One region of the Enterobacter sp. 4974935 genome, then DNA from elsewhere that is predicted to be linked to it. Evidence: predicted binding sites of a transcription regulator. Region 1 holds the regulator's gene; each other region holds the start of a gene.
The links. Region 1 encodes Fur, which represses iron uptake genes when iron is present. Its sites were predicted from a motif close to ATAATAATGAGAACNACTATCAA; they were not measured.

Region 1 (2,996 bases):
GCAACGTATGACGCCAACCTACGCCTCTTCCAACGGTCGTCTGGATATCTGGTGGGATAACCGCTCTGACTTCAACGCCGACGGCGAAAAGGCAGTCTTCTTCGGCGCAATGTATGATCTGAAGAACTGGAACCTGCCTGGCTGGGCAGTGGGCGCGTCCTACGCGTATGCCTGGGACGCGAAGCCAGCGGATATGGCTACGCCAGACGCCTACTACGATCCGAACTACCGTCTGAAAGAGTCTTCATACAGTCTGGATGCGATTTATACCCTGCAGGAGGGCCGTGCGAAAGGCACGATGTTCAAACTGCACTTCACCCAGTATGACAACCACTCCGATATCCCGAGCTACGCGGGCGGTTACGGCAACATCTTCCAGGATGAGCGCGACGTGAAATTCATGGTCATTGCGCCATTTACCATCTTCTGATGAATGCTGCGGCGGGCTGTGTCCCGCCGTTATGGAGACTGAACATGATGAAAAAAAGGGTAATCGTTGCGCTGCTGGCATTCGGGCTGGTGGCGTGCGCGCAGGATCAGGCGCCGAAAGAAGACTCCCGTCTGAAAGAGGCGTATAGCGCTTGCATCAATACCGCACAAGGTTCACCTGAGAAGATTGAAGCCTGTCAAAGCGTGCTGAACGAGCTAAAAAAAGACAAAGCCCATGAGCAATTCGCCACGCAGGAAAACGTTCGCGTGATGGATTACCAGGCCTGTATTCAGGCGCGTAAAACCGGTAACGATCAGGAAGTGGCGAAGCGTTGCGATAAGATATGGGACGAGATTCGCAATAACAATAAATAAGTTGCTTTACGCCCGGTGGCGCTGCGCTTACCGGGCTTTTTCCAGGCAAAAAAAAGCCAACCTCACGGTTGGCTCAGAGTATTAACACTGACTTATTTTGCGTCGTGAGCATGTTCATTTTCGCGGCAATCCCCTTCAGCACAGTGACCGTACAGGTACAGGCTGTGGTTGGTCAGGCGGATGCCATGACGGGCGGCGATTTCACGCTGGCGTGATTCAATGGAATCATCGCTAAATTCAATGACCTTGCCACAGTCGAGGCAGATCAGGTGATCGTGGTGGTGTTGCTGAGTCAGCTCGAACACGGATTTACCGCCTTCGAAATTATGACGAGTAACAATGCCCGCGTCATCAAACTGGTTCAGCACACGATAGACGGTTGCCAGCCCAATCTCTTCACCCATATCGATAAGACGCTTATAAAGGTCTTCCGCACTGACATGGTGATTGTCTGGCCCCTGAAGCACTTCAAGGATTTTTAACCGAGGAAGCGTTACTTTCAGGCCAGCTTTCTTTAATGCGGTATTGTTGTCAGTCATGCGGAATCTGTCCTGTTGCTAAACGATTCACTTCAAAAGAAGAAGTGACAGAAAATGCACTTGGGATAATGCGTCTCATTATAGAACTGCCATGGCTAAATGAAAACTGCAAGTCTCAAGCAAAGTATGCTTATAAAAACGTGGTATCACCAACAAACTTGTTCGATGGCACCCACTTTTTACCAGGGGGATATTGTACAGGTCTGGACGAAAAAGTTAAAAGTTTGTAGCAATTAATTTAATCGGTTTTACCTGGACAACGGGCGCAACCGGAGTTGCGCCGCAGGGATATCAGGCGTTAAGGATATCGTCCAGGTTCAGCTCTTCACGAACCTGCTTAACCCATTTTTCTACACGCTCTGCGGTCAGCTCTGGCTGACGGTCTTCATCAATGGCAAGGCCAACGAAGTGATCGTCATCTGCCAGACCTTTGGAAGCTTCGAAGTGGTAACCCGCTGTTGGCCAGTGACCAACGATCGCCGCACCGCGCGGCTCAATGATGTCGCGAATAGTGCCCAGCGCATCACAGAAATACTCAGCGTAGTCTTCCTGATCGCCACAGCCAAACAGGGCAACCAGCTTGCCGTTGAAGTCGACTTCTTCCAGCGTCGGGAAGAAATCGTCCCAGTCACACTGTGCTTCACCGTAGTACCAGGTCGGGATGCCCAACAGCAGGATGTCATAGCCCTCGAGATCTTCTTTGCTGCTCTTGGCGATGTCATGCACATCAGCAACGTCTTTACCGAGCTGTTTTTGAATGTTTTTTGCGATATTTTCAGTATTGCCGGTATCACTGCCAAAGAAAATGCCGATGATTGCCATGAGTAAAATAACCTCTTGAAACTTAATGGTATGGTGGCGCAAATTGTCCACGGATAAGGGCAATAATAGCAGAACAGGCAACCCTGCGGAAACAGCTATCACGCAGGACTGCACTCTGTGCTACATGAAAAAGGTAATATTGGGGATTTTCTGACTCACGCCTTGCCGCGTAACGTCTCAAGCTGGGCGATCAGCATCTCTTCGATCAGTTCGCTGCGGCTGATGTTGCGCGCGTCAGCTAACTCGTTAAGCGCATCGACGGCATCGGCATTCAGCTTGAGTTCGACACGCTTAAGCCCACGATTTTTATCGCGTTTAAGCTGGTTGCGTTTATTGATACGCAGCTGTTCATCGCGCGAAAGCGGATTCGTTTTCGGTCGTCCCGGTCGACGCTCATTCGCGAACAGATCTAGTGTCGTACGGTCCGTTTGTTCTTTGGCCATGATTCTGAGACTTCGGGGGAAACACGCCGCCCTGCTAATGCCCGGGCGATAAGCGCGCCATCATACATCACCCATATCCACACGCCAACGACTGGAAGCCCGTCGTCTTCCGGTCGCTGGCTTTTTAATCAATTCGCTGTATCAGTAAGATAGCGGCGAATGGCGCGCAGGACCGCATCCGGTTTTTCCGCGTGGACCCAGTGCCCGGCACCGGCGATGACGTGAGCGCGAGCCTGCGGAAATTGCGCCAGCAGCGTGTCACGGTACGCGTCAGTGACGTAAGGGGAGTTGCCGCCGCGAATAAAGAGGGTAGGGTGCGGCCAGGCGGGGACATTTTCCCACCCCACAATATGCGAATACTGATCCCACAGTACCGGGACGTTAAAGC
Region 2 (2,996 bases), 1.2 Mb from region 1:
CAGCTGGTGTCTGCCGGCCAACGCGTCAGCGCGTTACGTGCCATCGGGGCCAGTGCTCCGGTGCTGCCGAAACTGTTTATCCTCATCTTCCTGACTACGCTGCTGGTCCAGATGGGGATAATGTTGGTTGTCGTTCCGGGCGTGCTGCTGGCTATCGTGCTTTCATTTGCGCCAGTAATGGTTGTGCAGGACAAAATGGGTATTTTCACCGCCATGCGCAGCAGTATAAGGCTCGCGTGGGCGAATATGCGTCTGGTCGCCCCGGCCGTTATCAGCTGGTTGCTGGCCAAGACTCTACTGTTGCTGTTTGCGCCGAATTTTGCGGTATTAACGCCAAACGTCGGCGCGGTTGTCGCCAATACGCTGAGCAATCTGATTTCAGCTGTACTGCTGGTCTATTTGTTCCGCCTGTACATGTTAATTCGTCAGTAACCGGGATCGCAGAATGAAGCAGTTTCTTGATTTTTTACCGCTGATCGTATTTTTCGCTTTTTATAAGTTGTACGACATCTATGCCGGCACGCTGGCGTTGATTGTGGCAACGGCTGTGGTGCTGATTTACAGCTGGGTTCGCTATCGCAAAGTTGAAAAGATGGCGCTCATCACTTTCCTGATGGTGGCGGTGTTTGGTGGTCTGACGTTGTTCTTCCACAATGATGAATTTATCAAATGGAAGGTCACAGTGATTTACGGCCTGTTTGCGGGCGCGCTGCTCATCAGCCAGTGGGTGATGAAGAAGCCGCTGATCCAGCGCATGCTGGGGAAAGAACTGACGCTGCCGCAGGCTGTGTGGGGGCGTCTGAATATCGCCTGGGCGCTATTTTTTATTCTGTGTGGTCTGGCGAATATCTATATCGCATTCTGGCTGCCGCAGAATATCTGGGTCAACTTCAAGGTGTTTGGCCTGACGGCGCTGACCCTTATCTTCACCCTGCTCAGCGGCGTTTATATTTATCGCCACATGCCGCAGGATGACAAGCACTGATCCTTCTGGCCAGATCGTCACGCGGTCTGGCCTCTTTTCCCGCCTTCCCTTTTCTCCACAACCTTCCTGCGAAAATGTCTGAATCATGAAGATTTTATGGAGATTGCTGTCGCTTTATTGTAATGAGAATCACTATCATTAATATTCTTCATCGCATTTTTAACAAATGGAAATGAGTTGATGAATAACATAATAAGATTTGCCCCGGCTACACTTACACTCGCCATTCTTTCAACGCTATACCAGAGCGCGCACGCAGCGGAAGATCCTCTCGCCGATGGTGAAACAATGGTCGTTCAGGCAACCGCTGAAGAGGCCCTAAAGCAACAGCCGGGGGTTTCCATCATCACGGCAAAGGACATAGAAAAGGATCCACCGGTTAACGATCTTTCGGAAATTATTCGCAAAATGCCCGGGGTTAACCTCACCGGAAACAGCGCGACAGGCAGTCGTGGTAACAACCGCCAGATCGACATCCGCGGTATGGGGCCAGAGAACACGCTGATTCTGATTGACGGTGTGCCGGTGACGTCACGTAACTCGGTGCGCTACAGCTGGCGCGGGGAGCGCGACACCCGCGGGGACACCAACTGGGTTCCGCCAGAGATGGTTGAGCGCATTGAAGTACTCCGGGGACCAGCTGCCGCCCGCTATGGTTCGGGGGCTGCCGGCGGCGTCGTCAACATCATTACCAAACGCCCGTCCAACGACTGGCACGGCTCCCTCTCCCTGTACACTAACCAGCCTGAAAATGATAAAGAGGGGGCGACGAAACGCGCTAATTTTGATCTGAGCGGCCCCCTCGCGGGCGATGCGTTAACGATGCGCCTGTACGGGAACATCAACAAAACCGACGCAGATGCTCAGGACATCAACACCGCGCAAAACGGCTCTTACGCCGCCGGGCGAGAGGGCGTACGTAACAAGGACATTAATGCCCTGCTCTCCTGGAAACTCACACCACAGCAGATTATCGATTTCGACTACAGCTACAGCCGCCAGGGCAATATCTACGCGGGTGATACTCAATACAGCAACAGCAACGTCAGCCCTGACGGTCTGGTGTCGTCCCTGTATGGACACGAAACCAACCGAATGTACCGCCAGTCTTATGGCATTACGCACAACGGCATCTGGGACTGGGGTCAGTCAAAGTTCGGGGTTTATTATGAAAAGACCAACAACACCCGACTGGAAGAAGGCTCTACGGGCAAAGTTGAAGGGATGATCAATAGCGATAAATACGATACCAGCCGGCTGGAGTCATACCGTTCAACGGGTGAACTGAACATTCCTTTCTTCTGGCTGGTCGAACAGACGCTAACCGTGGGTGCAGAATGGAACCGTGATGAACTGAACGATCCGGCCTCAATGCAGTCGACAAATGTGTCGGGAGAAGTGATTAACGGCGTTCCCGGCACGGCTTCTGAGCGCAACAGCAAAAACAGCGCTGACCTCACCGGCATCTATCTTGAGGACAATATTGAAGCGCGTCAGGGCACCAACCTGATCCCAGGGCTCCGCTTTGATTATCACAATCAATTTGGCAGCAACTGGAGTCCGAGCCTGAACCTCTCTCAGGATTTGGGTGATATGTTCAAGGTTAAAGCGGGTATCGCTCGGGTATTTAAAGCGCCGAACTTGTATCAATCCAGCGAAGGCTATCTGCTTTCCACCCGCGGTAATGGCTGCCCGAATAACGTTTCCGAAGGAAGCTGTTATCTGTTAGGTAACCCGGATCTGGATCCGGAAATCAGCGTGAACAAAGAGATCGGCCTGGCCTTTGCCCTGGAAGGCTACGAGGCTGGAATTACCTGGTTCCGCAATGATTACAAAAACAAGATCGTTTCAGGAACGGACGTGCTGGGGCAGACAAGCAGCGGCGCAAATATCCTGCAATGGGAGAACGGCGGTAAGGCCGTTGTTGAAGGTCTGGAAGGCAACCTCACCGTCCCTGTTATTCGCGACACGCTAACCTGGCGTACTAATGCGACGTATATGATTCAGTCTG
Region 3 (2,996 bases), 2.9 Mb from region 1:
GGCATCTGTCTATTCCGCCTCTGAGCTGGCAGCGCAGGAGTTCCCGGAACTGGACGTTTCCCTGCGCGGTGCGGTCTCTATCGCCCGTCGTTTGCAGGATCCGCTGGCGGAGCTGGTGAAAATTGACCCGAAATCCATCGGCGTGGGCCAGTATCAGCACGACGTGAGCCAGACGCAACTGGCGCGCAAGCTGGATGCGGTGGTGGAAGACTGCGTTAACGCCGTCGGCGTGGACCTGAACACCGCTTCCGTTCCGCTGCTGACCCGCGTAGCAGGCCTGACCCGTATGATGGCGCAGAATATCGTCGCCTGGCGTGATGAGAACGGTCAGTTCCAGAACCGCCAGCAGCTGCTGAAGGTGAGCCGTCTGGGGCCAAAAGCTTTTGAGCAGTGCGCGGGCTTCCTGCGCATCAACCACGGCGATAACCCGCTGGATGCCTCTACCGTTCACCCGGAAGCCTATCCGGTTGTCGAGCGTATCCTGGCCGCCACCCAGCAGGCGCTGAAAGACCTGATGGGCGACAGCAGCGCGCTGCGTAACCTGAAAGCGGTGGATTTTACCGACGAACAGTTCGGCGTGCCGACGGTCACTGACATCATCAAAGAGCTGGAAAAACCGGGCCGCGATCCGCGTCCTGAGTTTAAAACCGCGACCTTTGCTGACGGCGTGGAAACCATGAACGACCTGCTGCCGGGCATGGTGCTGGAAGGGGCGGTAACCAACGTCACCAACTTTGGCGCGTTTGTGGATATCGGCGTGCATCAGGACGGTCTGGTGCATATCTCTTCCCTCGCCGACAAGTTCGTTGAAGATCCGCACACCGTGGTCAAAGCGGGCGACATCGTGAAGGTGAAAGTGCTGGAAGTGGATCTTCAGCGTAAGCGTATCGCCCTGACCATGCGTCTGGACGAGCAGCCGGGCGACACTAACGCGCGCCGTGGCGGTAATGGCGGTGGCCGTGAACAGCAGCGTCCGGCAGCGAAAGCCGCGAAGCCACGCGGACGTGACGCACAGCCAGCAGGCAACAGCGCGATGATGGATGCTCTGGCAGCGGCGATGGGTAAGAAACGCTAATCCTGTAAATGCCCCTCACCCTAACCCTCTCCCCAAAGGGGAGAGGGAACTTGAACACCCTCGCCCTTTTGGGGAGAGGGCCGGGGTGAGGGGAAAAATTATATCGTAAAATATGAAACCGATTGCATATCCATATTTAAACCGCTATTTATCACTCCATTAACAAATACGCTTTTTATTCCTTCCCGGGTATTCCCGCAAATATTGAGCAAGGTCAAGCAGACCGCAAATTAATACGATTAACAACATCCCGTCACATTTTTATTATTGCTGATAAAAACTATTCTCATTATCATCGCAGTGTTGATTATTTAACCTCTCGTGGAATCAGGCGCTATGCAATTCACTCCAGAAAGTGCGTGGAAAATTATCGGTTTTACCCGTGAGATAAGCCCGGCCTATCGGCAGAAGCTACTGTCACTGGGCATGCTACCCGGCTCATCATTCCAGGTGGTGCGCGTGGCGCCGTTGGGCGATCCTGTTCATATCGAAACCCGACGCGTTAATCTGGTTCTGCGTAAAAAAGACCTCGCATTAATTGAAGTTGAATCTTTATCCCGTTAACAAGCCAGCGGTTTCAGTGAGTCTAAAACAATGAAAAAATTAACTATTGGCTTAATTGGCAATCCTAATTCCGGCAAGACAACCTTATTTAATCAGTTAACCGGCGCACGCCAGCGTGTGGGAAATTGGGCAGGCGTAACGGTTGAACGCAAAGAAGGCCAGTTCACCACGACAGATAATCAGGTCACGCTGGTTGATTTACCGGGGACCTATTCACTCACCACAATTTCATCTCAGACCTCTCTCGATGAGCAAATTGCCTGCCACTATATTCTGAGCGGCGACGCGGATCTGCTCATCAATGTGGTGGATGCCTCCAATCTCGAACGAAATCTGTACCTCACGCTACAGCTGCTGGAGCTGGGGATCCCCTGCATCGTAGCGCTTAACATGCTCGACATCGCCGAGAAGCAAAAGCTGCGCATCGACGTCGACGCCCTCTCCGCCCGTCTGGGCTGCCCGGTGGTTCCGCTGGTTTCTACCCGCGCGCGCGGCATTGACGCCCTGAAGCTGGCAATTGACCGCCACACGGGCAATGCCGACGTCGAACTGGTGCACTACGCCCAGCCGCTGCTGCGCGAGGCCGGGCAGCTGGCGCAGGAGATGGACAACACCATGCCCGCCAGACAGCGCCTGTGGCTTGGCCTGCAAATGCTGGAAGGCGATATCTACAGCCGCGCCTACGCAGGCGATGCGGCGGATAAACTGAGCGTTGCACAGGCTCGCCTGAGCGACGAGCTCGACGACCCGGCCCTGCATATTGCGGATGCGCGCTATCAGGCCATCGCCGCTATCTGTGACGTGGTCAGCAATGCATTAACCGCTGAACCCAGCCGCTTCACCGCCGCCGTGGATAAGATTGTGCTCAACCGCTTCCTCGGTTTGCCAATCTTTTTACTGGTGATGTACGTAATGTTCCTGCTCGCTATAAACATCGGCGGTGCATTACAACCCATCTTTGATGGCGGCTCTGTCGCTATCTTCGTGCACGGTATTCAGTGGCTGGGCTACACCCTCCACTTCCCGGAATGGTTGACCATCTTCCTTGCGCAGGGGATCGGCGGCGGGATCAACACCGTCCTGCCGCTGGTACCGCAGATCGGCATGATGTACCTGTTCCTCTCCTTCCTTGAGGATTCCGGTTACATGGCACGCGCCGCCTTCGTGATGGACCGCCTGATGCAGGCGCTGGGGCTGCCGGGGAAATCCTTCGTGCCGCTGATTGTCGGTTTTGGCTGTAACGTGCCGTCAGTCATGGGCGCGCGTACGCTGGACGCACCGCGCGAACGCCTGATGACCATCATGATGGCGCCGTTCATGTCCTGCGGCGCACGTCTGGCGATCTTCGCGGTCTTTG

Region 2: a site for Fur is predicted at 1,102-1,124, ahead of AC4OVS_RS09935 (TonB-dependent siderophore receptor). Genes of this name have one in related genera too.
Region 3: a site for Fur is predicted at 1,349-1,371, ahead of feoA (ferrous iron transporter A). Genes of this name have one in related genera too.

Annotation. Positions count from the first base shown of each region.
Region 1 covers NZ_JBZWGT010000003.1:3,058,540-3,061,535, reverse strand. The annotation lists gene chiP (chitoporin ChiP) at 1-430, shown strand, start outside; gene chiQ (ChiQ/YbfN family lipoprotein) at 478-804, shown strand; gene fur (ferric iron uptake transcriptional regulator) at 897-1,343, opposite strand; gene fldA (flavodoxin FldA) at 1,635-2,165, opposite strand; gene ybfE (LexA regulated protein) at 2,321-2,608, opposite strand; gene ybfF (esterase) at 2,737-2,996, opposite strand, start outside.
Region 2 covers NZ_JBZWGT010000003.1:1,832,802-1,835,797, reverse strand. The annotation lists gene AC4OVS_RS09945 (YciC family protein) at 1-432, shown strand, start outside; gene AC4OVS_RS09940 (septation protein A) at 446-985, shown strand; gene AC4OVS_RS09935 (TonB-dependent siderophore receptor) at 1,166-2,996, shown strand, end outside.
Region 3 covers NZ_JBZWGT010000003.1:138,454-141,449, reverse strand. The annotation lists gene AC4OVS_RS01750 (Tex family protein) at 1-1,075, shown strand, start outside; gene feoA (ferrous iron transporter A) at 1,412-1,639, shown strand; gene feoB (Fe(2+) transporter permease subunit FeoB) at 1,670-2,996, shown strand, end outside.